Regions from separate parts of the Streptomyces sp. NPDC001822 genome, predicted to be linked through region 2. Evidence: riboswitches for the same ligand, from Rfam matches in the RefSeq annotation. Region 2 holds a riboswitch; each other region holds the start of a gene.
The links. A riboswitch is a leader RNA that binds a small molecule or an ion and turns the genes downstream of it on or off. The one in region 2 is predicted to bind cobalamin.

Region 1: it holds a riboswitch for cobalamin, as region 2 does, so the genes downstream of both, ACFYY2_RS18225 (ribonucleoside-diphosphate reductase subunit alpha) here and metE (5-methyltetrahydropteroyltriglutamate--homocysteine S-methyltransferase) in region 2, are expected to answer to the same signal.
Region 3: it holds a riboswitch for cobalamin, as region 2 does, so the genes downstream of both, ACFYY2_RS21495 (cobalamin biosynthesis protein) here and metE (5-methyltetrahydropteroyltriglutamate--homocysteine S-methyltransferase) in region 2, are expected to answer to the same signal.

The regions. Positions count from the first base shown of each region.
Region 1 covers NZ_JBIATW010000007.1:107,741-117,443, forward strand. Annotated here, with positions in the region: gene ACFYY2_RS18210 (GlxA family transcriptional regulator) at 1-421, opposite strand, end outside; gene ACFYY2_RS18215 (hypothetical protein) at 503-715, shown strand; gene ACFYY2_RS18220 (ribonucleotide-diphosphate reductase subunit beta) at 712-1,728, opposite strand; gene ACFYY2_RS18225 (ribonucleoside-diphosphate reductase subunit alpha) at 1,728-4,124, opposite strand; cobalamin riboswitch at 4,261-4,402, opposite strand; gene ACFYY2_RS18230 (GNAT family N-acetyltransferase) at 4,438-4,938, opposite strand; gene mctP (monocarboxylate uptake permease MctP) at 5,064-6,719, opposite strand; gene ACFYY2_RS18240 (DUF3311 domain-containing protein) at 6,716-6,970, opposite strand; gene ACFYY2_RS18245 (GntR family transcriptional regulator) at 7,152-7,916, opposite strand; gene ACFYY2_RS18250 (extracellular solute-binding protein) at 8,200-9,486, shown strand; gene ACFYY2_RS18255 (carbohydrate ABC transporter permease) at 9,577-9,703, shown strand, end outside.
Region 2 covers NZ_JBIATW010000001.1:403,666-413,368, reverse strand. Annotated here, with positions in the region: gene ACFYY2_RS01885 (phytoene/squalene synthase family protein) at 1-907, opposite strand, end outside; gene crtI (phytoene desaturase family protein) at 904-2,436, opposite strand; gene ACFYY2_RS01875 (polyprenyl synthetase family protein) at 2,433-3,653, opposite strand; gene ACFYY2_RS01870 (carboxymuconolactone decarboxylase family protein) at 3,860-4,348, opposite strand; gene ACFYY2_RS01865 (pirin family protein) at 4,473-5,468, shown strand; gene ACFYY2_RS01860 (GNAT family N-acetyltransferase) at 5,465-5,806, shown strand; cobalamin riboswitch at 6,026-6,174, shown strand; gene metE (5-methyltetrahydropteroyltriglutamate--homocysteine S-methyltransferase) at 6,357-8,675, shown strand; gene ACFYY2_RS01850 ((2Fe-2S)-binding protein) at 8,756-9,472, opposite strand; gene ACFYY2_RS01845 ((2Fe-2S) ferredoxin domain-containing protein) at 9,459-9,703, opposite strand, start outside.
Region 3 covers NZ_JBIATW010000009.1:51,030-60,732, forward strand. Annotated here, with positions in the region: gene ACFYY2_RS21470 (hypothetical protein) at 1-1,108, opposite strand, end outside; gene ACFYY2_RS21475 (alpha/beta hydrolase) at 1,293-2,426, opposite strand; gene ACFYY2_RS21480 (class II aldolase/adducin family protein) at 2,495-3,154, opposite strand; gene ACFYY2_RS21485 (anion permease) at 3,411-4,670, shown strand; gene ACFYY2_RS21490 (hypothetical protein) at 4,683-4,907, shown strand; cobalamin riboswitch at 5,012-5,207, shown strand; gene ACFYY2_RS21495 (cobalamin biosynthesis protein) at 5,315-6,259, shown strand; gene ACFYY2_RS21500 (cobyric acid synthase) at 6,256-7,866, shown strand; gene ACFYY2_RS21505 (putative cobaltochelatase) at 7,863-9,703, shown strand, end outside.

The DNA.
Region 1 (9,703 bases), on a different contig from region 2:
CCTCCGGGAAGCGCCGGGCCAGTTCGTCGGCGTGGCGCCAGTGGGTGGTGCACCGGCGGCCGTTCAACAGCCCGGCGGCACCGAGGACGTACGCGCCGGAGCAGACGCTCAGCACCCGCGCGCCGCGCGCGACGGCCCGGCGCAGGGCGTCGAGGACCTCCTCCGGATACTCCCGCGCCGTGAAGTGGCTGCCCGCGGGCACGGCGACGAGGTCGGCCTCCTCCAGCCGCTCCAGCCCGTGGGGTGTGCTGATGGTGAATCCGGCGTGGGTCCGCAGGACCGGGCCCTCCGCGGAGACGACCGCGAAGTCGGTCACCGGCAGGCCCTCGTCCGAGCGGTCGAGCCCGAACACCTCGCACAGGACGCCGAGTTCGAAGGGGTGGACCTCGTCGAGCAGCAGGACGGCCACATTCTTCAGCATGGCGTCATTGTGTCAGTAATTCGTGGGTGCATGACAGTCCTGCCACTGCCCCAATCTCGTCGCGGGCACGACAGTGGAGCCATGAACACATTCCTGAGCTTCCTGGTCACCGCGGCCCTCGTCGCCCTCGTCCTGCTGCCCGCCCTCGCCGGCCTCGCGCGGGAGCGGCGGATCGACGCCGAACTGCGGGAGGCGGATCTGCGGCGGCGGACGGCACCCCCGCAAAGGCGAGGCGCCGCACGGCCGGTCACGGCCACGCGGCGCCCCCACCTCAGGTCGTGGGCCAGGGTCTAGAAGTCGTCGTCGAAGCCGACGGACCCCTCCACCGCCACCTGGTAGGCGGACGGCCTGCGCTCGAAGAAGTTCGTCAGCTCCTGCACACCCTGCAGCTCCATGAAGGAGAACGGGTTCTCCGAACCGTAGAGCGGCGGGAAGCCGAGCCGGGTGAGCCGCTGGTCGGCGACGCACTCCAGGTACTGGCGCATCGAATCGGTGTTCATGCCGGGCAGGCCCTCGCCGCACAGGTCACGGCCGAACTGCAGCTCCGCGTCCACCGCTTCCCGCAGCATGTCGGTGACCTGCTGCTGGAGCTCGTCGTCGAAGAGGTCCGGCTCCTCCTTGCGGACGGTGTCCACGACCTCGAAGGCGAAGTTCATGTGCATCGTCTCGTCACGGAACACCCAGTTGGTGCCCGTGGCGAGACCGTGCAGCAGACCGCGCGAGCGGAACCAGTAGACGTACGCGAAGGCGCCGTAGAAGAACAGCCCCTCGATGCACGCGGCGAAGCAGATCAGGTTCAGCAGGAAGCGGCGGCGGTCCGCCTTCGTCTCCAGCCGATCGATCTTCTCGACCGAGTCCATCCACCGGAAGCAGAACTGCGCCTTCTCGCGGATCGAGGGGATCTCCTCGACCGCGTCGAACGCCGCCGCACGGTCCTCGGGATCGGGCAGGTAGGTGTCGAGCAGCGTCAGATAGAACTGGACGTGCACGGCCTCCTCGAACAGCTGGCGCGACAGGTAGAGGCGCGCCTCGGGCGAGTTGATGTGCTTGTACAGCGTCAGCACGAGGTTGTTCGAGACGATCGAGTCACCCGTCGCGAAGAACGCCACCAGCCGGCCGATCATGTGCTGCTCGCCGGGCGAGAGCTTGGCGAGGTCGGCGACGTCGGAGTGGAGGTCCACCTCCTCGACCGTCCAGGTGTTCTTGATCGCGTCCCGGTAGCGCTCGTAGAAGTCCGGGTAGCGCATGGGGCGCAGGGTCAGCTCGAAGCCCGGGTCGAGGAGGTTCTTGCTCTCGGACGTGGTCATTACTGGCAGGCCTCGCAGGACTCGGGGTTTTCGAGGGAGCAGGCGATCGCGTCCGCGTCGGGAGACGACGCCTGCTGTACGGGAATGGGGGCGGCGGCCGCGGCCTGCCCGGACGCCGCGCGCGCGATCCGGGTCGCCGGGCGCGAGCGCAGGTAGTACGTCGTCTTCAGCCCCTGCTTCCAGGCGTACGCGTACATCGAGGAGAGCTTGCCGATCGTCGGCGTCTCCAGGAACAGGTTGAGCGACTGGCTCTGGTCGAGGAACGGCGTACGGGCCGCCGCCATGTCGATCAGGCCGCGCTGCGGGATCTCCCACGCCGTGCGGTACAGCGCCCGGACGTCCTCGGGGATCCACGCGAAGCCCTGCACGGAACCGCTCGCCTCGCGCAGCGCCTCACGGGTCCGGGCGTCCCACACGCCGAGCCGCTTCAGCTCGTCCACCAGGTAGCCGTTGACCTGGAGGAACTCACCGCTGAGCGTCTCGCGCTTGAAGAGGTTCGAGACCTGCGGCTCGATGCACTCGTACACGCCCGCGATCGAGGCGATCGTCGCCGTCGGCGCGATGGCCAGCAGCAGCGAGTTGCGCATCCCGGTCTTCGCGACCCGGGCGCGCAGCGCGTCCCAGCGCTCCGGCCAGCTGAGCTCGGTGTCGTAGTGGTCGGGGTGCAGCACACCCCGCGCGGCGCGCGTCTCGGACCAGGCGGGCAGCGGACCCGACCGCTCGGCCAGGTCGCAGGACGCCTCGTACGCGGCCAGCATGATCCGCTCGGAGATCTTCGTGGACAGGGCGCGGGCCTCGGGGGAGTCGAAGGGCAGCCGCAGCCGGAAGAAGACGTCCTGGAGGCCCATCGCGCCGAGGCCCACCGGCCGCCAGCGGGCGTTGGACCGGCCGGCCTGCTCGGTCGGGTAGAAGTTGATGTCGACGACCCGGTCCAGGAACGTCACGGCGGTGCGCACGGTGGCGTCCAGCCGCTCCCAGTCGATGCCGCCGTCGGCCACGAACGCGCCCAGGTTGACCGAACCCAGGTTGCAGACGGCCGTCTCGCCGTCGTCGGTGACCTCCAGGATCTCGGTGCAGAGGTTCGAGGAGTGCACGACCCGGCCCGGCTCGGCGGTCTGGTTGGCCGTGCGGTTGGACGCGTCCTTGAAGGTCATCCAGCCCTGACCGGTCTGCGCGAGGGTGCGCATCATGCGGCCGTACAGCTCACGCGCGGGCATCGACTTGCGGGCCAGGCCCTTGGCCTCGGCCGCGCGGTAGGCCGCGTCGAACTCGTCGCCCCACAGGTCGACCAGCTCGGGCACGTCCGCCGGGGAGAACAGCGACCACTCGGTGTCGGCGTCGACGCGGCGCATGAACTCGTCCGGGATCCAGTGCGCGAGGTTGAGGTTGTGCGTACGCCGCTGGTCCTCGCCGGTGTTGTCGCGCAGCTCCAGGAACTCCTCGATGTCGGCGTGCCAGGTCTCCAGGTAGACGGCGGCGGCGCCCTTGCGCCGGCCGCCCTGGTTGACCGCGGCGACCGAGGCGTCCAGGGTCTTGAGGAACGGCACGATGCCGTTGGAGTGGCCGTTCGTGCCGCGGATCAGCGAACCCCGGGCGCGGACACGGGAGTACGAGAGGCCGATGCCGCCCGCGTGCTTCGAGAGGCGGGCCACCTGGTGATAGCGGTCGTAGATCGAGTCGAGCTCGTCCAGCGGCGAGTCCAGCAGATAGCAGGAGGACATCTGCGGGTGCCGGGTGCCGGAGTTGAAGAGGGTCGGCGAGGACGGCAGGTAGTCGAGGCGGCTCATCAGGCCGTACAGGGCGGCCACCTCGTCCAGGGCACGCTGCGAGGTGTCCTCGGCGAGCCCGGCGGCCACGCGCAGCATGAAGTGCTGCGGGGTCTCGATGACCTGCCGGGTGAGCGGGTGGCGCAGCAGATAGCGGCTGTGCAGCGTGCGCAGGCCGAAGTAGCCGAAGCGGTCGTCCGCCCCGTCGGCGAGCGAGCGCTCCACCAGCGCGTCCAGGGCGGCCGCGTGCAGCGTGACGAACTCGGCCGTACGGTCGGCGATCAGGCCCTCGCGGTGCCCCACGGCGACCGACGAGGAGAAGGAGACCGCCCCCTCGCCCGCCGCCTCCTCCGCGATCGCGAGGGTGAGCAGCCGGGCGGCGAGCCGGGAGTAGGCCGGGTCCTCCGAGATCAGGCCCGCGGCGGCCTCGGTGGCCAGCGAGCGCAGCTCGGCCTCGTCCGCCCGCGCGCTCCGGCCGCGCAGCGCGGCGGCCGCGACCCGTCCGGGGTCGGTGTCGGGCAGATCGGCGGTCAGACCGGTCAGGGTCCGCAACAGTGCGGTCCCGGGCGCGTCGGTCGTGAGGCTCTCGGATTCCGCGGCTGAAACCGGGTCTGCGGGCGCGATGGTCACTGGGGCTATCCCTCGCTCGGCTCGGGGCCTGCGGGAGCGGGGCAGCCGGGCACGGTCGCACCCGGGGAGGGAGCACGGCGCGCACGGCGTCCACCGGCCCTCCGCGGGACCCGGACGTCTCGGCGTCCGGTTCGGTCGAGCCGGACGCACCGTCGGCAGGTCCTCGGACTCCGCGGTGCGCGAATGCACACCGATCACACCGTTGCGGGACAGTTCCGGATTCACACCGGATTCCCCTGCGGCGACAGCGAGGTCGAGCATACATGTGGGGGCTGCCGATTGAGGCAGCCCCCACATGTAGTGTCGTGATGGGTCAAAAGGCCAGACGGAACGTCAGCAGGGTGAACCCGGGGAGAGGGCTCCAGTCGCGTTCCGGGGTCCGCGCGAAGCCGAGGCGCCGGTAGACGCGGTGGGCGGACTCCATGGCCGGCTGGGTCGACAGGACCACCCCGGAGAGCCTCTCGGTGGCGCGTGCCCGCTCGACGCAGGCCCGGACGAGCGCCTCGCCGGCACCACGTCCCCGCGCTTCACGGGAGACGGCCAGCATCCGGAGTTCGGCCTCGTCCTCTGCGGCGATGTCGGTCCACGGGCTGCCCGGGGTGACATAGGTGACACCTCCCAGCACGCCGCCGTCGGAGCCCACCGCCGCCAGCACGAGCGCCTCCGCGGCGCGCCGTCCGACGGCGCGGAGCTGTTCGGCGTACTGATCGGCCGCGGCGAAGTCCAGCAGCCCGTCGTCGAGGTAGGCCCGGGTGGTGATCTCGCCCAGGGCCTCGTGCTCGGCGGCGCGGACCGGCCTGATCGAAACGTCCATGCGCGGAGTCTGCCGCAGACACCCGTCCCGCGCACGTACTCCCGTGAGGTCTTCGCCGGAGCGAGCACCCCGCACACGCGTCGGTCCCGGCGGGGCGGACCCGCCGGGACCGACGACGTCACGGGCTACAGGCGTTCCAGGGGCTCGGGCTCGCCTCCCGGCGCACCCACCGTGGCCGGCGGGAGCGTGACCTTGACGCCGGGCTCGCCGACGTCCGCGGTGTAGTCGGACGGCGAGGTCTCGTCGATACCCGCCGGGGCCTTCAGCGCGTTCAGGACGAAGGTCAGCACGACGACGACGAGGACGTTCAGCACGAACGCGGTGAGACCGATGTAGCCGATCTCGCCGATGCCGGGGATCTCCTTCGAGGAGCCGCCGAAGTGCTTCTGGGTCGGGCTGGCGACACCGTACGCGGCCACCGTGCCGTAGATCATGCCGACGGCCCAGCCGGCGATCAGGGCCCAGCGGTGGAACCACCGGGTGAACAGGCCGCCCACCAGCGCCGGCATGGTCTGGAGGATCCAGATCCCGCCGAGCAGCTGGAAGTTGATCGCGACCGTCTTGTCCATGGTGAGGACGAAGGCGAGCGCGCCCACCTTGACCAGCAGCGAGACCAGCTTGGAGACCTTGGTCTCCTGCGCCGGGGTCGCGTCCGGCTTGATGAAGTCCTTGTAGATGTTCCTGGTGAAGAGGTTCGCCGCGGCGATCGACATGATCGCGGCTGGCACCAGGGCGCCGATCCCGATCGCGGCGAAGGCCACACCCGCGAACCAGTCGGGGAACATGTTCTCGAACAGCTGGGGGATCGCCAGCTGACCGTTGTCGACCTTGATCCCGGCCGCGATCGCCATGAAGCCGAGCAGCGCGAGCAGGCCCAGCATCAGGGAGTACAGCGGCAGGATCGTGGTGTTGCGCCGGATCACCTCACGGCTGCGGCTGGAGAGCGTCGCCGTGATCGAGTGCGGGTACATGAAGAGCGCGAGCGCGGAGCCCAGTGCCAGCGTCGCGTAGCCCCACTGGCCCATCTCCCCGGGCACGAGCGCGCCCCTCGGTTTGCCCGTCGCCTCGTTGGTCTGGGCGAACGCCTCGCCGGCCTTCGCGAAGATGTCGTCGAAGCCGCCGAGTTTGATCGGGATGTAGATGATGGCCACCGCGATGACCAGGTAGATCAGGCCGTCCTTGACGAACGCGATGAGCGCGGGGGCCCGCAGTCCCGAGGAGTACGTGTACGCGGCGAGGACCGCGAACGCGATGAGCAGCGGCAGGTCCTTGACGAACCAGTGGGTGTTCTCGCCGCCGCCGACGCCCATGACGTCCAGCACGGCCTGGATGCCGACCAGCTGGAGCGCGATGTACGGCATGGTGGCGAGGATGCCCGTGAGGGCGACGGCCAGTGAGAGGCCCTTCGAGCCGAAGCGGCCGCGGACGAAGTCCGAGGTGGTGACGTAGCCGTGCTTGTGCGACACCGACCACAGGCGGGGCAGGAAGGTGAAGATCAGCGGGTAGACGAGGATCGTGTACGGGACGGCGAAGAAGCCCGCCGCACCGGCCGCGTAGATCGCCGCGGGGACCGCGACGAAGGTGTACGCGGTGTACAGGTCGCCGCCGAGCAGGAACCAGGTGACCCAGGTGCCGAACGACCGGCCGCCCAGACCCCATTCGTCGAGGCTCGCCTCGTTCTCGGCCTTGCGCCAGCGCGCGGCCATGAATCCGATGACCGTGACGGCCAGGAAGAAGAAGATGAACACGGCGAGTGCGACGCCGTTCACGCCGTCCTTCATGCGGAAGCACCTCCCTTGCGGGCGCGCTGGTCACGCTGCCACAGCTTGTAGGCGACCATGGTGAGCGAGGTCGAGATGAGCACCCAGAGCATCTGGTACCAGTAGAAGAAGGGGATACCGATGAAGGTCGGGTCCACCTTGGCGTACGAGCCCACCCAGAGCATCGCCACGAACGGTGCGATCAGGCACAGCGCGATGACCACCCTCGCGGGTGTCACTGTTGGTGGTTTCGCCTCGGTTTTTTCTGACATCGGCAACTCCGTCCCCTCGCTGATCACCTGGTGTAATGCGCAGGAAATCTAGGCGAGGGTTCCGCCCAGCGTCACCCCCCGTCCGCATTGCGGTCCTGCAACGGTCCGGAAGACACCCGGAACGAGTGGATCCCCCCGCGTGTGTGCGAGGGGATCCGAGGCCGCCGGAAGGGGGCCGGGGTCAGTCGGTGGGGCGCTTCAGGCGGGCGACGAACTTGTAGCGGTCGCCCCGGTAGACCGAGCGCACCCATTCCACCGGCTCGCCGTGCCCGTCGACCGAGTGCCGGGACAGCATGAGCATCGGAAGCCCGACGTCCGTGCCCAGCAGTCCGGCCTCGCGCGGCGTGGCGAGCGAGGTCTCGATGGTCTCCTCGGCCTCGGCGAGCCGGACGTCGTACACCTCGGCGAGCGCGGTGTAGAGCGACGTGTACTTCACCAGTGAACGGCGCAGCGCGGGGAAGCGCTTCGCCGAGAGGTGCGTGGTCTCGATGGCCATCGGCTCCCCGCTGGCGAGCCGCAGCCGCTCGATCCGCAGCACCCTTCCCCCCGCGGTGATGTCCAGCAGTCCGGCGAGCGTGTCGTCCGCCGTGACGTAGCCGATGTCCAGGAGCTGGGACGTGGGTTCGAGGCCCTGGGCCCGCATGTCCTCGGTGTACGAGGTGAGTTGCAGGGCCTGCGAGACCTTCGGCTTGGCGACGAAGGTCCCCTTGCCCTGGATGCGTTCCAGCCGGCCCTCGACGACCAGCTCCTGGAGTGCCTGGCGCACCGTGGTGCGAGAGGTGTCGAACTCGGCGGCGAGCGTCCTCTCCGGCGGCACGGGGGTGCCGGGCGGCATGGTGTCCGTCATCTCCAGGAGATGGCGCTTGAGCCGGTAGTACTTGGGGACGCGTGCCGTGCGCGCACCCGCACCGGTCTCGCCCGTACTGCTGCCCCCGTCGGCACCCATGATCCGCCTTCCCGACTGCTGCGTTGCTGCCGTCACCGGCTCCTCCGTCTGTCGCGGCTCACATGGTGGCACGGTCCGGTCACGGGTCGTCGCCCTCCCTTAGGTGTCGGTCCTGTAACGGACGCGAGTGCACTTCTTATACACCCTTGACACCCCTAAAGGTCTAGGCCAAGCTCCCGGTACTGGTCTAAACCATTAAAGACCAGGTCCCAGCCCCAGCAGAACTACTCGTGGGTGTCTTCGCGGTGGGCGGGGGGGTTGCAGCACCCTGAGGAGGTTTGGCGTGAAGCGCAAGCTCATCGCGGCGATCGGCGTCGCGGGCATGATGGTCAGCATGGCGGCGTGTGGCTCCGACGACGGCGGCAGCGACAGCAGCGGCAAGAAGTCCGGGCCCGACAGCTACAAGGGACAGACCCTCACCGTCTGGGCCATGGACGGCTCGACGCCCGAGCAGTGGCAGAAGGATCTTACCGCCGCGTTCGAGAAGAAGACCGGCGCGAAGGTCAAGTTCGAGGTCCAGCAGTGGAACGGCATCCAGCAGAAGCTGACGACCGCCCTCTCCGAGGAGAACCCGCCGGACGTCTTCGAGATCGGCAACACCCAGACCGCCGCGTACGCCAAGACCGGCGGCCTCGCCGACCTCGGTGACCTCAAGTCGGAGATCGGCGGCGACTGGGCCGCCAACCTGAACGAGGCCGCGGTCGTCGACGGCAAGCAGTACGCCGCCCCGTGGTACTTCGCCAACCGCGTGGTCCTCTACAACAAGACCGTCTTCGCGGACGCGGGCGTCACCGAGACCCCCAAGACCCGCGACGAGTTCTTCGCCGCACTCGACAAGATCAAGGCCAAGGGCAAGGCCGAGCCGCTCTACCTGCCCGGCCAGAACTGGTACTTCTTCGACGGTCTCACCATCGGCAAGGGTGCGGACCTCATCAAGAAGGACGGGGACAAGTGGGTCTCCAACCTCGCCGACCCGAAGATCGGCGAGGCGATGGACCTGTACAAGAAGTACCAGTCCTACTCCAAGGCACCCAAGGACAAGGACGAGGCGACCCCGCAGCAGGCCGACGTCTTCGCCAAGGGCAAGACCGGCGCCTTCATCGGCATGGGCTGGGAGGCCGGCACGGCCATCGCGGCCAACCCCGCCATCGAGAAGGAGATCGGCTACTTCACCATCCCGGGTGAGACCGCCGACAAGCCCGAGGGCGTCTTCCTCGGCGGCTCCAACCTCGCCGTGGCCGAGGGCAGTGCGAAGCAGGACCTCGCCAAGGAGTTCCTGAAGCTCGCGCTCTCCGACCAGTTCGAGGGTCAGCTCGCGAAGCTGAACGGCGTCATCCCGAACAAGGAGTCGCTGAACGCGAACCTGGCCGGCAACCCGGTCGCCGAGGCCGCCGCGCCGTCCGCCAAGGTCGGCGGCACCACCCCGCTGATCCCCGAGTGGGCCGCGGTCGAGAACGCCCCGAACCCGATCAAGACCTTCATGACGGCGGTCCTGAACGGCAAGTCGAACGCCGAGGCCGCCAAGCAGGTCGAGGCGGAGTTCAACAAGCGCCTCGCGCAGAAGCAGTAAGGCCGAACTGCCGGGGGACGGGCTCCATCACGGAGTCCGTCCCCCGGCAGTCGATTTGTGTCCCATGGTGCCGAGAAAGAGATGGCGAGCATGACCGTGCAGACCGAACGGCCGCCTTCAGGTCCGACGGACGTGGTGAAGGGGACCGGTGCAGCGCAGGGCAAGCCGGCGGCCCGCGGCAGATCCCGCGCGACGGCCCCGTACCTGCTGCTGTTGC
Region 2 (9,703 bases):
TGCCGGCGAGTCCGGCCGCCGCGACGGCCGCCCGCCGCCGCCCGGGTACGGCGGCGCGCCGGTGCAGGACGGCGTAGCCGCTGTCGGCGATCGCGTCCAGGATTCCCCCGTACAGCGTGAACGCCGTACGGATGCAGGGCCGTACCCGTGGTTCCAGCATCGCGATGCCGGGCTCCGCCTCGCGGTACACGGTGCGGATCATGGCGTCGGCCTCGACGAGCGCCGCCCGGATGCGCGGGTCGTCGCGTCCCGTGCGACGGCTCCATCGCAGGAGTGCCTGGTCCACGCCGTGCGAGGCGAGCATGTCCTTCGGCAGGTAGACGCGGCCCCGGTCCAGGTCCTCCCCCACGTCCCGCAGGAAGTTCGTCAGCTGGAAGGCCTCACCGAGGGCGGCCGCGTGGGGCGCCGCCTCCGCCCGGTCCACGACCGTCCCGAGCACCGGCAGCATCTGCAGCCCGATCACCGCGGCCGAGCCGTGCATGTAGGCACGCAGGTCCGCGTACGTCGGGTAGTCCGTGACACTCAGATCGCTGCGCATGGACACGAGGAAGTCGGCGAAGAGCCCGTGGTCGATGGCGTAGCGCTCGGCGGTGTCCGCCACGGCCCTGACCACGGGTTCGTCGCCGCCCCCGGTGCGCAGTCCGTGGGCCAGATCCGCTTCCAGGAGCCTCAGGAGGCGGTCCCGCTCCTCGGGGGGCTCCTGGCGGTCCAGATCGTCGACGATGTCGTCGGCCCACCGGGCGAAGCCGTACAGGGCGTGCACGGCGCACCGGCGTTCCACCGGGAGGAGCCGGGTGGCCAGGAAGTACGTCCGTCCGTGCCGGGCGTTGAGCGCGCGGCACCGGCTGTACGCGGCTCGCAGGTCGGGGCCGGTGATCCCGGCGGCGTCCAGTTCACGTCGGTTCATCGGCGCTGCCCTTCTGTGACGGGTCCGCGGCGCGTGCCGGCCCCACCGCGGAGGCCTGTGACCCGGGCCGCGGCGAGCTTGCCGCTCACGAGGACGGTCGGTACGCCGACCCCGGGCGTCGTCCCGCAGCCGGCGAGCACGACGTTCTCGTGTCCGCGCACGAGGTTGCGGGGCCGGAAGGGGCCGGTCTGCGCGAAGGTGTGGGACACGGAGAAGGGTGTGCCCGCCGCGTGTCCCTGGGCCGTCCAGTCCACGGGGGTCACGAGCAGTTCCCTGTCCATGGACGCCTCGAAACCGTCGAGTCCCCGGCGCTCCAGTTCGGCCAGGAGGCTGTCGCGGTAGCGCGGTCCCAGTCCACGCCAGGTGCCCGCCGACGGGCCGGTCGTGGTGTTGGGGCAGGGCGCGAGGACGTAGTGGAGGTGCTTGCCCGCCGGGGCGAGGGACGGGTCGTGCGTGGTCGGCCGGGTGATGAGGAGGGACGGGTCGCTCATGAGCCGCCCGGCGCGGGTCAGTTCGTCGAAGGTGTTCTCCCAGGCGGCCCCGAAGGAGATGGTGTGGTGGGCCAGTTCGGGCCAGGTGCGGTCCGTGCCGGCGTGCAGGACCACCGCCGAGGGCGAGTGGCGCAGCCGCACCGGGCGGCGCGGTGCCCGGCCGAGGAGGCGGTGGACGACGGGCAGGTCGGGCGTCAGGACCACCGCGTCGCAGGTGATGCGTTCGCCCGATGCCAGGTGTACCGCTTTCACCCGGCCCGCCGAGCGTTCGAGCCGGGTGACCTCGGCGGACCAGTGGAAGTGCCCGCCGGCGTCGGCGGCCGCGTCCGCCATCGCCCGGGGGAGGGCGTGCATGCCGCCCTTCGGGAACCAGACGCCCGCGACGGTGTCCATGTATGCGATGACGGCGTACGCGGCGAGGGCGCGGGCGGGTGCCACTCCCGCGTACAGCGCCTGGAAGGAGAACACCCGGCGAAGGCGGGGGTCCGCGAGGAAGCGGCCGATCTGCGGATCCAGCCTGCCGAAGCCGCCCAGGGCGGCCAGCCGCGCCAGATCCGGATGCAGGAGCTGGAGGGGCGAGTCGAAGTTGGTGTCGATGAAGCGGCGCATCTGTACGCGGTAGAGGCGTTCGAGCCAGCCGCGCAGACGACGGTATCCGGCGGCCTCCGCGGGACCGGCGAACCTCCGCACCTCGGCCTCCATGGCCTCGCCGTCGGTGTGGACGTCCACCTGGCTGCCGTCGGCGAAGCGGGCCCGGTAGGCGGGATGCAGCGCGATGAGCTCGACCCGCCGGTGAAGGCTGTCCCCGACGGCGGCGAAGGCCTCGTCGGCGAGGTGCGGCATGGTCAGCACCGTCGGCCCGGTGTCGACGCGGTAGCCGCCGAGTTCGAGCCGTCCCGCGCGGCCGCCGGGACCGGCGTCGCGTTCGACGACGGTGACCCGGCGCCCCGCGCCGAGGAGGTGCAGTGCGGCGGCGAGTCCGGACAGGCCGGCGCCGACCACCACCACGTGGTCCGTGGGACCGGACAGGGCCCTCATGCGTCCTCCTCCGCGCTCATTTCACGGGCCTCGCGGATTTCACGGGCCTCGTGGGTCTCGCGGATCTCACCGGCTCCGTTGATCCCACGGGCGGGCGTGGCGCCGACGGCTCCGGCCACCAGTGACGCGAACTCGCACCGGGCGGGATCGTCGGCACCGGCGTCCGCGAAGTGACGCAGACCGGCTGCCGCCAACTGCGCGATCTCGTCCTCCACCTCCGCCCGCGCGCCCGTGCGTTCGAGGGCCGCACGCATCCGGTCGGCCCTGTCCGGCGACGCCGCGCCTTCCGGACCGAGCGCGTCCAGCGCTTCCTCGTCCCCCGACTCCGCCGCGCGGCGGAGGCCGACGGCGAGCAGGTAGGTGGGTTTGCGCCCCCGCAGGTCCTCGTCCGCGGGCTTGCCCGTCACGGCCGGGTCACCGAAGGCGCTCAGCAGGTCGTCGCGGAGCTGGAAGGCGACGCCCGCGCAGCGTCCGGCGGACCGCAGGGCGTCCATGGTGCGGGGGCCGGCGCCCGCGAGGGACGCGCCGAGGGCGAGCGGCCGCTCGACGGTGTAGAGCGCGCTCTTCAGCGTGGCGATGTTCAGTGCCTGGACCGGATCGCACGACCCGGTCGCCTGCGCCCGCATGTCGAGGTACTGCCCTGCCACCATCTCACCGCGCATCGCCCGCCACTCGCGGTGCAGCACACCGCCGTGGGGGGTGACCAGCGCCGTCTCGGTGAGCAGGTCGTCGGCCCACACCAGTGCCAGGTCACCGGCCAGCACGGCCGCGGTGGCCGAGAAGGACGCGGCGGAACCGCCCATGCGGGCCGCCCGGTGGACACGGGCGAAGTCCTCGTGCACGGCGGGTGCGCCTCTGCGTACCGGCGATCCGTCCATGACGTCGTCGTGCATGAGTGCGCAGCCCTGGAGCAGTTCCAGGGCTGCCGCGACCCGCAGCGGCGTCGCCGGGTCGCCGGTTCCCCCTGCGGCCAGCCATCCGCACCACACGAATGCCGTTCTCAGCCGCTTGCCGCCGTTGAGGACGAACCCTGCGACACGGGCCGCGACCTCCTCCGCGAACACCGCGTCCAGCAGCCCGGCCTCCCGGAGCCTGGCGGCCAGATGGTCCGCCAGGACGGTGCCGACGGCCCGGGTGGCCTCGCCTGCCGTGGACGAGGGCCCGCCGGAGCCGGTGCCTGCGGCGGTGCCGGTCGGCGTCGCCCGTGGACCGAGCATGGAGAGCCCCTTTCGCCCGGCACCCCCTTCCGCGTCCACCGGCGCTTCCGGCCGCGGGAATCCCGGTCAGGCCTATGCCTGCCCTGCGGACGGCACGGTCGGTGCGGAGTTCACCCGGATGCCGGGTGAGAGCGGGGCGGGGGCCGTTCGACGCACCGTGCCGGGGCGTCGCGGGAAGGTCCCGATCCGTCCGTCCGGCCGCGGGCTCAGTGCCGCGGGACGGCGCGCACCGGGTGTTTGCTCATGATGGAGACGCGGTTGAAGGCGTTAATGGTGAGGGCGACCCAGATCACGGCCGATATCGCCTCGTCGGAAAGCGTCTCCCGGGCGAAGGCGTAGGCGTCCTCCTGCAGGGTCGCGTCGGCCGGCTCGGTGGTCGCCTCCGCCAGGGCGAGGGCGGCCCGCTCCTGCGCGCTGAAGACCTCGGTGTCGCGCCACGCGGCCAGCACCCCCAGGCGCTGCGTCGTCTCGCCCACGCGCAGGGCGGCCCTGGTGTGGACGTCCAGGCAGAAGGCACAGCCGTTGATCTGGGACACCCTGAGGTTGACCAGCTCGACCAGCACACGGTCCAGTCCCGCCTCCGCGGCGACGGTGCGCACGGCCTCGGCCGTCGCGGTGAGGGCGTGGTACGCCTCGGGACTCTGCTTGTCGATGTAGACCCGCCCGGCCGCGCGGGCCGCCTCCGTACCGTTCACTCCGGACTCCTCACCGGGACGCGATCCGTCCCTCGCACCGGCCGAACGCCCGTATGGGCCACGGCTTAGGATCAAGCATGATTGTTGAACATGTAATTATCCTGGGTGCACCGGGGGTCCCCCGATGAGCGGCACCGGCACGGATCGCGTCGTACCGGGGGCGGACACCCGTGGCGGGGAACCGGCACCCGCCGCCCGCGTGGAGGTGCTCCCGGCCCGCGACGTCCCCCTGGGCGGCCCTCGGGCGATGACGGTGCGGCGCACGCTGCCCCAGAGGGCCCGCACACTCATCGGTGCCTGGTGCTTCATCGACCACTTCGGCCCGGACGACGTCGCCGAGACGGGCGGGATGGACGTGGCGCCCCACCCGCACATCGGCCTGCAGACGGTGAGCTGGCTGTTCAGCGGGGAGATCGAGCACCGCGACAGCCTGGGCAGCCACGCCCTCGTGCGCCCCGGCGAACTGAACCTCATGACCGGCGGCCGCGGGATCAGTCACACCGAGGTCTCCACCCCGGACACCACCTCCCTGCACGGCGTGCAGCTCTGGGTCGCCCTCCCCGACGAACACCGGCACACCGGCCGGGACTTCCGCAGTCACGCTCCCAGCCCCGTCCGGCTCGACGGGGCCGTCGTCCGGGTGTTCCTCGGGTCCCTCGCCGGGGCCACCTCGCCCGTCCCGTCCTTCACGCCGCTGCTCGGCGCGGAGATCGTCCTGCGGCCGCGGGCGAGCACGACGCTGGCCGTGGACCCCGGCTTCGAGCACGGCCTGCTGGTCGACCAGGGAGACATCGGGGTGGCGGGGACGGTGCTGCGCCCCGCCGAACTCGGGTACCTGGCCCCGGGGGCCACCACGGTGACCCTCACCAACGAGACGGACACCGCGGCCAGGGCCGTGCTCCTGGGCGGCACCCCCTTCGGGGAGGACATCGTCATGTGGTGGAACTTCGTCGGCCGCAGCCATGAGGACATCGCCGAGGCGCGCCTCGACTGGGAGGCCGCCTCCGACCGGTTCGGCCGTGTCGACGGCTACCCGGGTGCCCGTATCCCCGCCCCCGCGCTCCCGAACGCCACCCTCGCGCCGCGTGGCAACCCGACGCACCCGAAAGGCACCCGATGAACCAGCCCGCCACCACTCCGGCCGTCCGGCGCGTCGACGCACGGCACCGCTACGAGATCCACGTCGACGGCGTCCGAGCCGGTCTCACCGCCTACCGCGACCGCGACGGTCGGCGCGTCTTCTTCCACACCGAGATCGACGACGCCTTCGCCGGTCAGGGACTGGCCTCCGTCCTCGTGCGGGAGGCGCTGAGCGACGTACGGACCTCGGGCATGCGGATCGTGCCGGTCTGCCCGTACGTGGCGAAGTTCCTCGAGAAGCACGGGGAGTTCGCCGACATCACCGACCCGGTCACGCCCGAGGTCCTGCGGTGGCTGGAGACCGCGCGGGCGCGCTGACGGCCGGCGCGCCCGGTCCTCGCCGTACGGCGAGGACCGGTGGCGCCGCGGGTGCACGGCTCGCGACGGCGGCGTGCGGGGCGCGGCCTCCCGATGCCCCCGCCGCATCCCTCCCTCCCTACCCGTCCGAATCGCGGAAAGGATGCGCGGCGCGCCCGGAGCGGCCCGTAGGGTGGAAGGTGCAGCTGGTTCGCCCCGTCCGCCAGGCGGGAGCGTCGCAAGAGGGAACCCGGTGGGAATCCGGGACTGCCCCGCAGCGGTGAGCGGGAACGACCGCCGTCATTCGCACTGGGCCCGGGAGGGCCTGGGAAGCGACGGCCACTAGGTGTCCTCATTCCACGAGGGCGTGCCCGCGAGTCCGAAGACCTGCCACTGCCCGCGCACGGACGAACCGCGCGCGGACATCCCGGTGACCTCGTGGGCGGGTCGGCGTACACATCAGGCGGTTCACCGCGCCGACGCGCGCGGTCGTCCTGTCCGGTGCGTCACCCCTTCGCGCTCTCGTCCCGTCTCCGGGATCTCAGGGATTCATCTCGCGAAGGAGATCTCCGTGACCATCCAGTCCACCGCCGCGGCGGCGCGGTCGACCGTGCACGGCTACCCCCGGCAGGGGCAGCACCGGGAACTGAAGAAGGCGGTCGAGGGCTACTGGAAGGGCGGCGTCACCGCCGACGCCCTGCACGCCACCGCGGCCGGACTCCGGCGCGCCAACTGGCTGCGGCTCGCCGGGGCCGGCATCGACGAGGTCCCGACCGGTGACTTCTCCCTCTACGACCACGTGCTCGACACCAGCGTCATGGTCGGAGCGGTCCCCGACCGTCACCGCGAGGCGGTCGCCGCCGACCCCCTCGACGGGTACTTCGCGATGGCGCGCGGCACCCAGGACGTCGCACCGCTGGAGATGACCAAGTGGTTCGACACCAACTACCACTACCTGGTGCCGGAGCTGGGTCCCGGCACCGTCTTCGCCGCGGACTCCTCCCGGCAGGTCGCCGAACTCACGGAGGCCCTCGCCCTGGGCCTGACCGCGCGGCCCGTGCTCGTCGGACCGGTCACCTATCTGCTCCTCGCCAAACCGGCCCCCGGGGTGGCGGAGGACTTCGACCCGCTCACGCTCCTGGACCGTCTGCTGCCGGTGTACGCCGAAGTCCTCGCCGACCTGCGGGCCGCCGGGGCCGAGTGGGTGCAGCTCGACGAACCCGCCCTCGTCCAGGACCGCACCCGGGCCGAACTCGGCGCGTGCGAGAGCGCCTACCGTGACCTCGGCTCGCTCACCGACCGGCCGAAGCTGCTCGTCGCGTCCTACTTCGGCCGTCTCGGCGAGGCCCTGCCGCTGCTGGCCGAGGCACCGGTGGAAGGTCTCGCCCTCGACTTCACGGAGACCGCCGCCCGGCAGGTGGACGACCTGGCCGCCGTCGGCGGCCTGCCCGGGAAGCGTCTGGTCGCGGGGGTCGTGAACGGCCGCAACATCTGGATCAACGACCTGGAGAGGTCCCTGTCGACGCTCGGCACCCTGCTCGGGCTGGCGGGCCGGGTCGACGTGGCGTCCTCGTGCTCGCTGCTGCACGTCCCGCTCGACTCCGCCGCCGAGCGTGAGCTCGATCCGCAGGTGCTGAGCTGGCTGGCCTTCGCCCGGCAGAAGACCGAGGAGGTCGTGACCCTCGCCGCGGGGCTGGCCCGGGGCACCGGCGCCGTCGCGGCCGCACTGGCGGCCAACCGCGCGGGCCTCGCCTCCCGCCGCACCTCCCCCGTCACCCGCGATCCGGCCGTGCGGGCCCGCACGGCCGCGGTGACCGCGGCGGACACCCGGCGCACCCTGCCGTACGAGGAACGGGCCGCGTCGCAGCACGCCCGGCTCGGCCTGCCCCTGCTGCCGACGACCACCGTCGGTTCGTTCCCCCAGACCGGCGAACTGCGGGCGGCACGGGCCGGTCTGCGGGCCGGGCGCATCGACGCGGCCGCCTACGAGGCGCGCATCAGGGCCGAGATCCAGGAAGTGATCACGTATCAGGAGAAGGCCGGGCTGGACGTGCTGGTGCACGGCGAGCCCGAACGCAACGACATGGTGCAGTACTTCGCCGAGCGGCTGACGGGATACCTCGCCACCCGGCACGGCTGGGTGCAGTCCTATGGCACCCGCTACGTCCGCCCCCCGGTCCTGGCCGGCGACATCTCCCGCCCCGAGCCGATGACCGTGGACTGGACGACGTACGCCCAGTCGCTCACCGACCGTCCGGTCAAGGGCATGCTCACCGGCCCGGTCACCATGCTGGCCTGGTCCTTCGTGCGCGACGACCAGCCGCTCGGGGACACCGCCCGCCAGGTCGCGCTCGCCCTGCGCGACGAGGTCCGTGATCTGGAGGCGGCGGGCACGCCGGTCATCCAGGTGGACGAGCCCGCACTGCGGGAGACGCTGCCCCTGCGCCGTGCGGACCGGCCCGCCTACCTGGGCTGGGCCACCGAGGCGTTCCGGCTGACGACCGGTGGAGTGCGCCCGGAGACGCAGGTCCACACGCACATGTGCTATGCGGAGTTCGGTGACATCATCCAGGCCATCGACGATCTCGACGCCGACGTCATCAGCCTGGAGGCCGCACGCTCGCACATGCGGGTCGCCCACGAGCTCGCCGCCCACGGGTACCCGCGCGAGGCGGGCCCCGGGGTGTACGACATCCACTCGCCCCGCGTACCGACCGCCGCGGAGGCGGCCGGGCTGCTGCGCGCCGGGCTGCGGGCGATCCCGGCGGAGCGTCTGTGGGTCAATCCGGACTGTGGTCTGAAGACCCGGGGCTGGCCGGAGACGAGGGCGTCGCTGGAGAACCTGGTCGCGGCGGCCCGCACCGTCAGGGCGGAGCTCTCCGCGTCCTGAGCCGTCGGGCGGCACCGGCCGGGGCGGGGGTGAGGGGCCCGGCCGGTGCCGTTGTGCGCCGCGGCCGCGTCAGCGGCGGATCAACGGGCGAGGCAGCAGTCCCCGCACTTCGAGCCGGCCGGGGTCCGGTAGTAGAGGCAGCAGCTTCGCCGGCGGAAGGCCAGGCCGGGCCCGGTGACCGAGCCGGTGCCCACCAGCCGCCCCGTGCCGAGCAGTCGGGTGACCAGACGGGTCAGCGGGACCCTGGTCTCCGGACGGGCGGCCAGCAGGACACCGGCCGAACCCATCAGTGCGGAGGCGGCGTTGCCGTCCAGCAGGCGTGGCGCGATCCTGACGGCCAGTCCCGCCTCCAGCCGGCTCAGATGGTCCATGACCTGTGCGCCGACGGCGAGTTCACCGTCCGGAAGGCGGTCGGCGTACCACCCGGCGGGCGCCGGGAGTCCGAGTGCAGAGGCGGTGTCCTGCCTGCGCAGGGCGTCGAGGTCGGGCACGATGCCGTGGAGCAGGGTGCACGCGAGCACGGGCGACCAGAGGCGTGCCGCGTGGCCGAGCTGGGCGATGGACACGCCGACGCGCTGATCCGTGGTGCGGTACCGGTCGGTCACGGCCGTGGACAGGTCGGCGAATCCGCGGTCGTAGGAATGCTGGACGGGGTGCCAGCCTTCGTCGGGCGCGTCCGTGCGCAGCGCGAAGAAGCCCCCGAGCGTCGCCACGTCGGCCAGAGCGGCCGCCACGGCCCCGCCCGGTGCCCGTGCCGCGTCGGGCGGGCCCGCTGTCACCGGCTCAGCTGGTCGCACGGCGCCGAGGGGGTTCGAACGCGTACAGGTCGAGGATCCCCGGGCGGGTCGCCACGCCCGGGCCGCCGGCGCGCACCCAGGCGGCTATGTCCTCGGTCGCGTCCGGGTCGTTGACCAGCCCCAGCCAGACCGGCCGGGCTCCGGCCGCCCTGCCGGCGGCGGAGGGCTGCACGACGACGACGTTGGCCTGATCGCACACGTCGAGGCATTCGGAGACCCGCACCGGTGCCG
Region 3 (9,703 bases), on a different contig from region 2:
TCTCACCGTGGTCGGCCACGGCGGCGGCGGTGTCGACCCAGAGCCAGGTGGCCTCCTCGCGGCTCAGCACGTCCTGGGCGTCGTCCGGGTCGCAGCCCTCGTACTCGGCGAGCCACAGGAGCGCGTAGGGACGCAGCGGCGCCTCGGTGACGACGGAGCGCACGACGGGCTCGGCGGGGGCCCCGACCACGCGCAGCGCCTCGAAGGCGAGGCCCCGGAGCAGGGCGTCCTCGCCCCGGGCGACGGCCAGGAGTTCGGTGACGGCGCTGCCGACCGTCCGCGCGGCGAGCCAGGCCCTGTACTCGGCGCGGGCCGGTCCGGGAGTGAGCCGCGCGCAGCCGAGCAGCATGTCGGCGGCGGACTGCTCGATGTTGCCGGCCGGGCTCTGGGCGGCGACGCAGATCTGCTCCAGCTTCACCCAGACCGCCCAGTTGCCCAGGGGGGTCAGGGTGGCGTGTCCGGCGCCGAGGGTGAGCGCGCCGACGGAGGCGAGCCCTTCCAGGGCCCAGTCGAGCAGCAGTGCGTTCAGCTCGGTCGGGCTCCCGTCGGCGGGGGCGGGCTGCTCCGGCGGGCCGGACGGCACCTCGCACCGTTCGTCGTGGAGTTCGGCGACCCGCTGGCCCAGCAGGTCGAGGAGCGCGGGCACGGTGACGGGGCCGGCCGAGAGCTGGAGGAGGGAGAGGACCTGGGGCACGGCCTCGACGGCCTCCGCCACGGCGGTGGCCTCGATGCCGTCGGGCGAGGCGTGGACGAGCGACCATGCGTCGAAGAGCGCGACCCAGCCGCGCAGCACGGCGGAGTCGTCACGGTCCCACGCGCGCAGCCGCCAGCCGGGGCGCGCGGTGTCGCCGTGGAGCTCGATGAGTCCGGCGAGCCTCGCACGGTCCCATCCGGCCCGCACGTGGTCCGGGGAGAGCTCCAGCGCGGCCGAGGCGCGTTCGAGGGCGCCCGGGGCGAGCGGAGCGGTTCCGGGGCTCGCGCCGCCGGCCGCCCACAGGGCGATCCGTACGGCGTCGGCGAGCACGGCCCGGGCCTGCCGCGCCAGCTCCGCCGGGGGCGGTGTGCCCTCGGGCGGGCGGGGGGCCGGCCTGGTGCGCCGGGTCGTCACTGCCTTGCGGGCGGTCGCCTGGGGTCGCGGGCGGACAAGTCGCAGCCTGGAGTCGCGCGGGGTACGGGACGTCACGGGAGCAGTCTTGCCTCTGACGGGCCGAAAGCCCAAACGGAAGCCGCACGGCCGGGGTTCGGGAGGCTTTGCGACGGGGTCACCAACCGGGCCGTTCCGGCCCATCAGCTCACATCAGGGGCGTGAGGAAGCGCCGGAGCGCCTCCTCGTAACCGGCCGGGTCCGCGTTCCACATCGCCGCATGCGGAGCCTGCGCCACGGAGTGCAGGGTCACCAGGTCGGGGCGGCGGGCGGCGAGCTCCCGCGACGGCCGCCAGGGCGCGAGGGTGTCGTCGGGGCCGTGCACGACGAGGGCCGGGCAGTGCAGGGCGGAGGGCACCGAGGTGTGCAGCAGCGGGGCCCCGCGGAGGCCGGTCTGGCCCTGGGCCGCCCGGACGGCGAGCGGCAGCAGCGCGGCGGGGACGCCCCGGGAGGTCGCGAGGGCGCGCAGGGTGGTCCGCCAGTCCAGCACCGGGGAGTCGAGCACGAGGCCGCGGATCCGGTCGCGGAGGGCGGAGTTGACGGCCGCGTGCAGGGCCATCGAGGCGCCCGAGGACCAGCCGTGCAGGATGACGCTCTCGGCCCCGTAGCGCACGGCGTAGCGGATGGCGGCGTCGAGGTCGCGCCACTCGGATTCGCCGAGGTGCCCGAGGCCGTCGGGGGAGCGTGGGGCCCCGGGGTCGCCCCGGTAGGCGAGGTCGAGCACGGGCAGCTGCTGGGCGTGGAGGAAGCCCAGGACGTTCAGCGGGTGCTCCCGCGTGGTGCCGAGGCCGTGGACCGTGATGACCCAGGTGTCGCGGGCGCCGGGGACGAACCAGGCCGGCAGGGCGCCGAGCTCTCCGGGGACCTCGACCTCCTTGAAGGCGAGGCCGAGGGCGGCGAGCGGATCACCGCGGTGGATCTCGGGGGTGAGGCGGACCCGGGCGCCCGGTTTCAGGCTGCCGAGGTTCACACGTTCGAGCCGCCGTACGACGGTGTCCGCCGAGCCGTCGGCCGTCTGGCCGACGACCGGGCCCACGACCGCGTGGACGTCGCGTGCGGTCAGGCCGTAGACACCGGGACGCAGCGCCGCGAAGGACCGGGTCAGTGTCACCTGCCCGGCCGCCGTGGCGTGCACGGTCATCCGGCGGTCGGCGGGGAACGGACGCGGCTGCGACGGGGCCCCGAGGGCGGTGTCGCTCGCGTACCGGCCGGCGGCGACCGCTGCCGCGCCGACTCCGAGGATCGTGGTGGCGGCCGCTGCCGCTGCTGTTGCCGGGCGCACGGCTTCAGTCTCCCGGGCCTCGGGGAGTGCTGCCAGTGGGCGGCGTCCGTACGGTGCGCGGTCCGGGGTCAGCCCGGCTGGCCGTATCCCTCCAGGGCGGTGCGCACGTCGTCCAGCTGGGCGGGGGTGAGCAGGCTCGGGCGGCGGCCGGGCACGGAGCTCGCGGTGAGCCAGAGCCTGCACATCCATTCGAGCTGGGCGGTGCGGTCGTAGGCCTGGTCCAGGGTGTCCCCGTACGTCACGGTCCCGTGGTTGCGCAGCAGGCAGCCCGTACGGTCACGCAGGGCCTCCAGCATGTGACCGGCCAGTTCCGGCGTGCCGTAGCGCGCGTAGGGGGCCGTGCGGACCGGGCCGCCGAGCATGGCCGCGGCGTAGTGGACGAGCGGCACCTCGGTCACGAGCGTGGAGACCGCGGTCGCGTGCACGGCGTGGGTGTGGACGACGGCGGCCGCGGCGGTCTCGCGGTACACGGCGAGGTGCAGGGGGAGTTCGCTGGTCGGGACGAGGTCCCCGAGGACCTGGCGTCCCGCGAGGTCGACGCCGACCGCGTCCCCCGGTCCCAGCCGGTCGTAGGGCACTCCGCTGGGGGTGACCAGGACGATGTCGCCGACCCGCGCCGACACGTTGCCCGAGGTGCCGACGACCAGCCCCTCGGCCGCCGTCCTGCGCGCCGTCGCGACGACGCCGCCCCATGCCTGTCCGATCGCGTCCTGATGGCCGTCGTTCATGCGCAGATCCTAGGACCCGCGGGGTGCGCGTGACCGATGTCTCCTCTACGGGGCAAACCGGGCGTTACGGGATCATCCGAACCGGCCGGAGGCCGGGCGCCGCAACGGCGACGGCCGCTCGGCCCGCCTCGCACGCACACAAGCGGAACCGCCGCGCACGCTTGGGGTCACCACGCCGCCCTGCCCAGTTCACCTTCCGTTCACCAAGGTTGCTTACGTTCCACGTGCCAATGACGTCGAACGATTGCCTGGGTAAATGGAACACATCACGCTGCTGCTCGCGATTGTGATCGTGACAGCTCTCGTGTTCGATTTCACGAACGGTTTCCACGACACCGCCAACGCGATGGCCACGACCATCTCGACCGGCGCCCTCAAGCCCAAGACAGCGGTGGCCATGTCCGCCGTTCTCAACCTCGTCGGCGCGTTCCTCTCGGTGGAGGTCGCCAAGACGATCTCCGGCGGGATCGTCAGCGAGGACGGCCTCAGAACCGAGGTCATCTTCGCCGCGCTCGTCGGCGCCATCCTGTGGAATCTGCTGACCTGGCTGGTCGGCCTGCCCTCCAGTTCCTCCCACGCACTCTTCGGCGGCCTCATCGGCGCCGCGGTGACGTCGGCCGGCTGGTCCTCGATCAACGGCGGCACCGTCGTCACGAAGGTCCTGCTGCCCGCGGTCGCCGCGCCGCTCGTCGCCGGTATCGCCGCGCTGCTGGCGACGAAGCTGACGTACCGCCTCAACCGGAAGATCACCGACGAGGCACAGCTGAAGTCGACCGCCAAGGGATACCGGGCCGGGCAGATCGCCTCCGCCGGTCTGGTCTCGCTCGCCCACGGCACCAACGACGCGCAGAAGACCATGGGCATCATCACCCTGGCCCTGGTCACCGGCGGCGTCCTCGCCCCCGGTTCGAACCCCCCGGTCTGGGTCATCACCGCGGCCGGTATCGCCATCGCCCTGGGCACCTACCTCGGCGGCTGGCGCATCATCCGCACCATGGGCAGCGGACTCACCCAGCTCCGGCCGCCGCAGGGCTTCGCCGCCCAGACCAGCGCGGCCACGGTCATCCTGGCCTCCTCGCACCTCGGGTTCTCCCTCTCCACCACGCAGTCCGTCTCCGGTGCGGTCATGGGTGCGGGGCTCGGACGCAAGGGGGGTGTGGTCCGCTGGTCCACCGCCACCCGGATGTTCGTCGCCTGGGGCCTGACCCTGCCGGCCGCCGGTGTGGTCGGCGCGGGCGCCGAGCTGCTGACCAAGCAGGGCTCCTGGGGAGTCGCCGTGACGGCCGCCCTGCTGGTCGCGGGTTCCGGCGCGATCTGGATGCTCTCGCGGCGCAAGCCGGTCGACCACACCAACGTCAACGCGGCCGACGAGGCCGCCGAGGAGCCCGCCGGTGTCGTCACGACGGCCATCGCGGCCGTCACCCCGCCGCCCGCGGGTGTGCCCGTCCCGGAACTCAAGACCACCATCCCCGCCCCGGACACCCAGGCCGACCCGGCCCGGCCGGCCACGGTGTAAGGACGCATCCGCATGAAAATCGACTGGGCGGCTCTCGCCTCCGTCTTCGGGATCAGCCTCGTGGTCACCGTCGCGCTCGTCGGCCTCTTCACCCTCGGCATCACCGGCCTGGCCAAGCAGGTGCGGACGGGCCAGGGCGGCGGCGGTTCCCACGCCCTGGCGCGCACCGGCGCGTACGCCTGCTTCGCCGTGTGCGCGGCGGCGGTCGCGTACGGGATCTACCTGATCGTCGCCTGACCCCCTCGGGCACCCCTCCGGGCCGGACACACCGTGTGTGTGTCCGGCCCGGTGTGCGTCCGGCCACACTGAAGCCTCGCAGGTCAACAGCAGGTTGACGGGCCTTCACGGGGCGTGGTGGACTGCCGGAGCCATTTACGGCGGCAGAAGAGGAAGCCGGTGCGAATCCGGCGCGGTCCCGCCACTGTCACCGGGGAGCAGTCCTCCACACGGAAGTCACGGCCCGCCACCGCGGGCTGGAAGGCCGGAGGACCCGCGGATCCGGAAGCCAGGAGACTCTCGTCGCCGGTCACGTCGAACCAGGGCGCGGACCCTGAGTGAGGACATCTGCCATGCCCGGCCGCCGTGCGTCCCTGCCCGCACCACCCGTGACGACGTCCCTCCGAGGCGCGACGGACCTCTGATCCGTGCGAGCCGACCGCATCTTCGCGTACGGCGCCGCCGCGGGGCTGATCGGCGACCTGCTGCTCGGTGACCCCCGGCGCGGCCACCCGGTGGCCGCCTTCGGGCGGGCCGCCGCGGGCGCCGAGCACCGCCTGTGGCGCGACCACCGGGGCTGGGGGGCCCTGCACACGCTCGTCTGCGCGGGCGGTGCCACGGCCGCCGCCGGGCTGGCGGCCCGCGCCGTGCGGAACCGTCCCGCGGCCGCCGTGGCACTGACCGCCGCCGCCACCTGGTCCGTCGTCGGGGGCACGTCGCTGGGCCGTGAGGCCCGGGCCATCGGCGGAGCACTGGAGGCCGGGGACATCGAGCTCGCCCGGGAGCGGCTGCCGCATCTGTGCGGCCGCGACCCGCAGGCGCTCGACGGGCCGCAGATCGCCCGGGCGGTCGTCGAGTCCGTCGCCGAGAACACCTCCGACGCCGTCGTGGGGGCCCTGGTGTGGGGCGCGCTCGGCGGGGTGCCCGGACTGATCGGTTTCCGGGCCGTGAACACCCTCGACGCCATGGTGGGGCACAAGTCGCCCCGCTACCGGCGCTACGGCTGGGCGTCGGCCCGGCTCGACGACCTCGCGGGCTGGCCCGGGGCCCGGCTCACCGCCGCGCTCGCGGTGGCCGCCGGGGGCCGTCCGCGCGAGGCCGTCCGTGCCTGGCGCTCGGACGCGGGCAGGCACCCGAGCCCCAACGCGGGCCCGGTGGAGGCCGCGTTCGCGGGGGCGCTCGGCGTACGCCTGGGCGGAACCCTCGCCTACGGCGGGCGGGTCGAGCACCGGCCGGTGCTCAACGGGGAGGCCGGCCGCGAGGTGCGGGTCACCGACATCGAACGTGCGGTGCGGCTGTCGCGCCGGGTGAGTGTGCTGGCCCTCGGCGTGTGTGCGGCGGCGCGGGCGGCCATGGGACGGAGGGGCGTATGAGCGGCGGACTGCTGGTCGCGGGCACCACCTCGGACGCGGGCAAGAGCGTCGTCACGGCGGGGATCTGCCGGTGGCTGGTGCGCCGGGGGGTGAAGGTCGCACCGTTCAAGGCGCAGAACATGTCGCTGAACTCCTTCGTCACCCGGGAGGGTGCGGAGATCGGCCGCGCCCAGGCGATGCAGGCGCAGGCCGCCCGGGTGGAGCCGTCGGCCCTGATGAACCCGGTGCTGCTGAAGCCGGGCGGCGACCGCTCCAGCCAGGTGGTCCTGATGGGCAGGCCGGTCGGCGAGATGAGCGCCCGCGGCTACCACGGCGGTCGGCAGGAAGCCCTGCTGGGCACCGTCGTGGACTGCCTGGAGCAGCTGCGGAGCACCTACGACGCCGTGATCTGCGAGGGGGCGGGCAGCCCCGCCGAGATCAACCTGCGGCGCACGGACATCGTCAACATGGGCATCGCGCGGGCCGCGCGCTTCCCGGTGGTGGTGGTCGGGGACATCGACCGGGGAGGCGTGTTCGCCTCGTTCTTCGGTACGACGGCGCTCCTGAGCGCCGAGGACCAGTCGCTGGTCGCCGGTTACCTCGTGAACAAGTTCCGCGGTGACGTGTCGCTGCTGGAGCCCGGCCTCGACATGCTGCACGGGCTCACGGGGCGGCGGACCTTCGGCGTGCTGCCGTACGCCCACGGGCTGGGCATCGACGAGGAGGACGGCCTGCGGGTCTCGATGCGCGGCACCGTGCGCGAGTCGGTCGTGGCGCCGCCGCACGGCGAGGACGTGCTGCGGGTCGCGGTGTGCGCCGTACCGCTGATGTCGAACTTCACCGACGTGGACGCGCTGGCGGCCGAGCCCGGTGTGGTGGTGCGGTTCGTGGACCGCGCGGAGGAACTGGCCGACGCGGACCTCGTGATCGTGCCCGGCACTCGGGGCACCGTGAGGGCGCTGGCGTGGCTGCGCGAGCGCGGGCTGGCGGACGCCCTGAAGCGGCGGGCCGCCGAGGGGCGGCCCGTGCTGGGGATCTGCGGCGGTTTCCAGGTGCTGGGCGAGCGCATCGAGGACGACGTGGAGTCGCGGGCCGGTGTGGTGGACGGGCTGGGGCTGCTGCCGGTACGGGTCCGCTTCGGCCGGGAGAAGGTGCTGGACCGGCCGGCCGGGTCGGCACTGGGTGAGCCCGTCGAGGGGTACGAGATCCATCACGGGGTCGCCGACGTGCGCGGCGGCGAGCCGTTCCTGGACGGCTGCCGGGTGGGCGCGGTGTGGGGGACGCACTGGCACGGCTCGCTGGAGAGCGACGCCTTCAGACGCGCGTTCCTCGGCGAGGTCGCCCGGGCGGCCGGACGGCGGTTCACCGCGGCCCCGGACACGAGTTTCGCGGCGCTGCGGGAGGAACAGCTCGACCGGCTGGGGGATCTGATCGAGGAGCACGCGGACACGGACGCGTTGTGGCGGCTCATCGAGGAGGGGGCTCCGGCAGGACTGCCCTTCGTGCCGCCGGGCGCGCCCGCGCCGGTCGCCGCCCGCACTCCGGCGGCGGGGCCGCACTCCCCCGGGGACGCCCCGGCCCCGCCGCACGCCCGGACCGAAGTACATGTGACCGAGGAGGCCCTGTGAGTACGCCGTATCCCTTCACCGCCATCGTCGGGCAGGACGATCTACGGCTCGGTCTGCTGCTCAACGCCGTCAGTCCCGCCGTGGGCGGGGTGCTCGTCCGGGGGGAGAAGGGCACCGCGAAGTCGACCGCCGTGCGCGCGCTCGCCGCGCTCGTGCCGGAGGTCCCGGTGGTCGCCGGGTGCCGGTTCTCGTGCGACCCGGGAGCGCCCGATCCGGCGTGTCCGGACGGCCCGCACGGGGCGGGGACCGGCGTGTCGCGTCCCGCGCGGACCGTGGAGCTGCCGGTCGGCGCGTCGGAGGACCGGCTCGTCGGGGCGCTCGACATCGAACGGGCCCTCTCCGAGGGCGTGAAGGCGTTCGAGCCGGGACTCCTCGCCGACGCGCACCGCGGGATCCTGTACGTCGACGAGGTCAACCTCCTGCACGACCACCTGGTGGACCTGCTGCTCGACGCGGCGGCCATGGGCGCGTCGTACGTCGAACGCGAGGGCGTGTCCGTGCGGCACGCGGCGCGTTTCCTGCTGGTCGGGACGATGAACCCCGAGGAGGGCGAGCTCCGGCCGCAGTTGCTGGACCGCTTCGGGCTCACCGTCGAGGTGGCCGCGTCGCGCGAGACGGACGTGCGGGTCGAGGTCGTGCGCAGGCGGCTGGCGTACGACGACGACCCGGCGGGCTTCGCCGCGCGGTGGGCGGGTGAGGAGACCGCCCTGCGGGAGCGGATCGCCGCCGCGCGCGCCCTGCTCCCCCGGGTGGTGCTCGGGGACGGCGCGCTGCGCCAGATCGCGGCCACGTGCGCGGCGTTCGAGGTGGACGGGATGCGGGCGGACATCGTCATGGCCCGTACCGCCACCGCGCTGGCCGCGTGGGCCGGCCGCGAGGAGGTCGTGGCGGACGACGTGCGCCAGGCCGCGCTGCTGGCGCTCCCCCACCGGCGGCGCCGCAATCCCTTCGACGCGCCGGGCCTGGACGAGGACAAACTGGACGACACGCTCCGGGACGCGGACCCCGGCACGGACGGGCACGACGACGACCCGGACCCGGACGGACCCGGCGGCGGCGTGCCCCCGCAGGGCGGCGGCCCGGACGGCGGGGGTGCTGACGGCGGGGACGCCGACGGTGGCGGTTCCGACGCGACGGGCCCGGAGGAGGCGGACGGCGGAAGGGCGCCCGCGCCCGCCGGGGGTGGCGGGGAGCAGCGGCCGGTGCGGTCGGGCGAGCCGTTCCGCACGAAGATGCTGAGCGTTCCCGGGCTGGGCGAGGGCGCGGCCGGGCGGCGTTCCCGGGCGCGTACCGAGCACGGGCGCACCACCGGGTCGCGGCGGCCCGAGGGCGCCCTGACGAAGCTGCACCTGGCGGCCACCGTGCAGGCGGCCGCGCCGCACCAGCGGGCGCGGGGGCGGTCGGGGCGCGGGCTGATCGTGCGCCGGGACGATCTGCGGCAGGCGGCACGGGAGGGCCGGGAGGGCAATCTCGTGCTCTTCGTCGTGGACGCCTCCGGGTCGATGGCGGCCCGGCAGCGGATGGGCGCCGTGAAGGGCGCGGTGATGTCGCTGCTGCTGGACGCCTACCAGCGCCGGGACAAGGTCGGTCTGGTCACCTTCCGGGGCAGGGACGCCGAGGTGGCGCTGCCGCCGACCTCGTCGGTGGACGCGGCGGCAGCGCGGCTGGAGTCGCTGCCCACCGGCGGGCGCACCCCGCTGGCGGCCGGGCTGCTGAAGGCGCACGACGTGCTGCGGGTGGAGCGGCTGCGCGACCCGTCGCGGCGGCCGCTGCTCGTCGTGGTGACGGACGGCCGGGCGACCGGCGGCGTCGACCCGCTGGCACTGGCGGCGCGGGC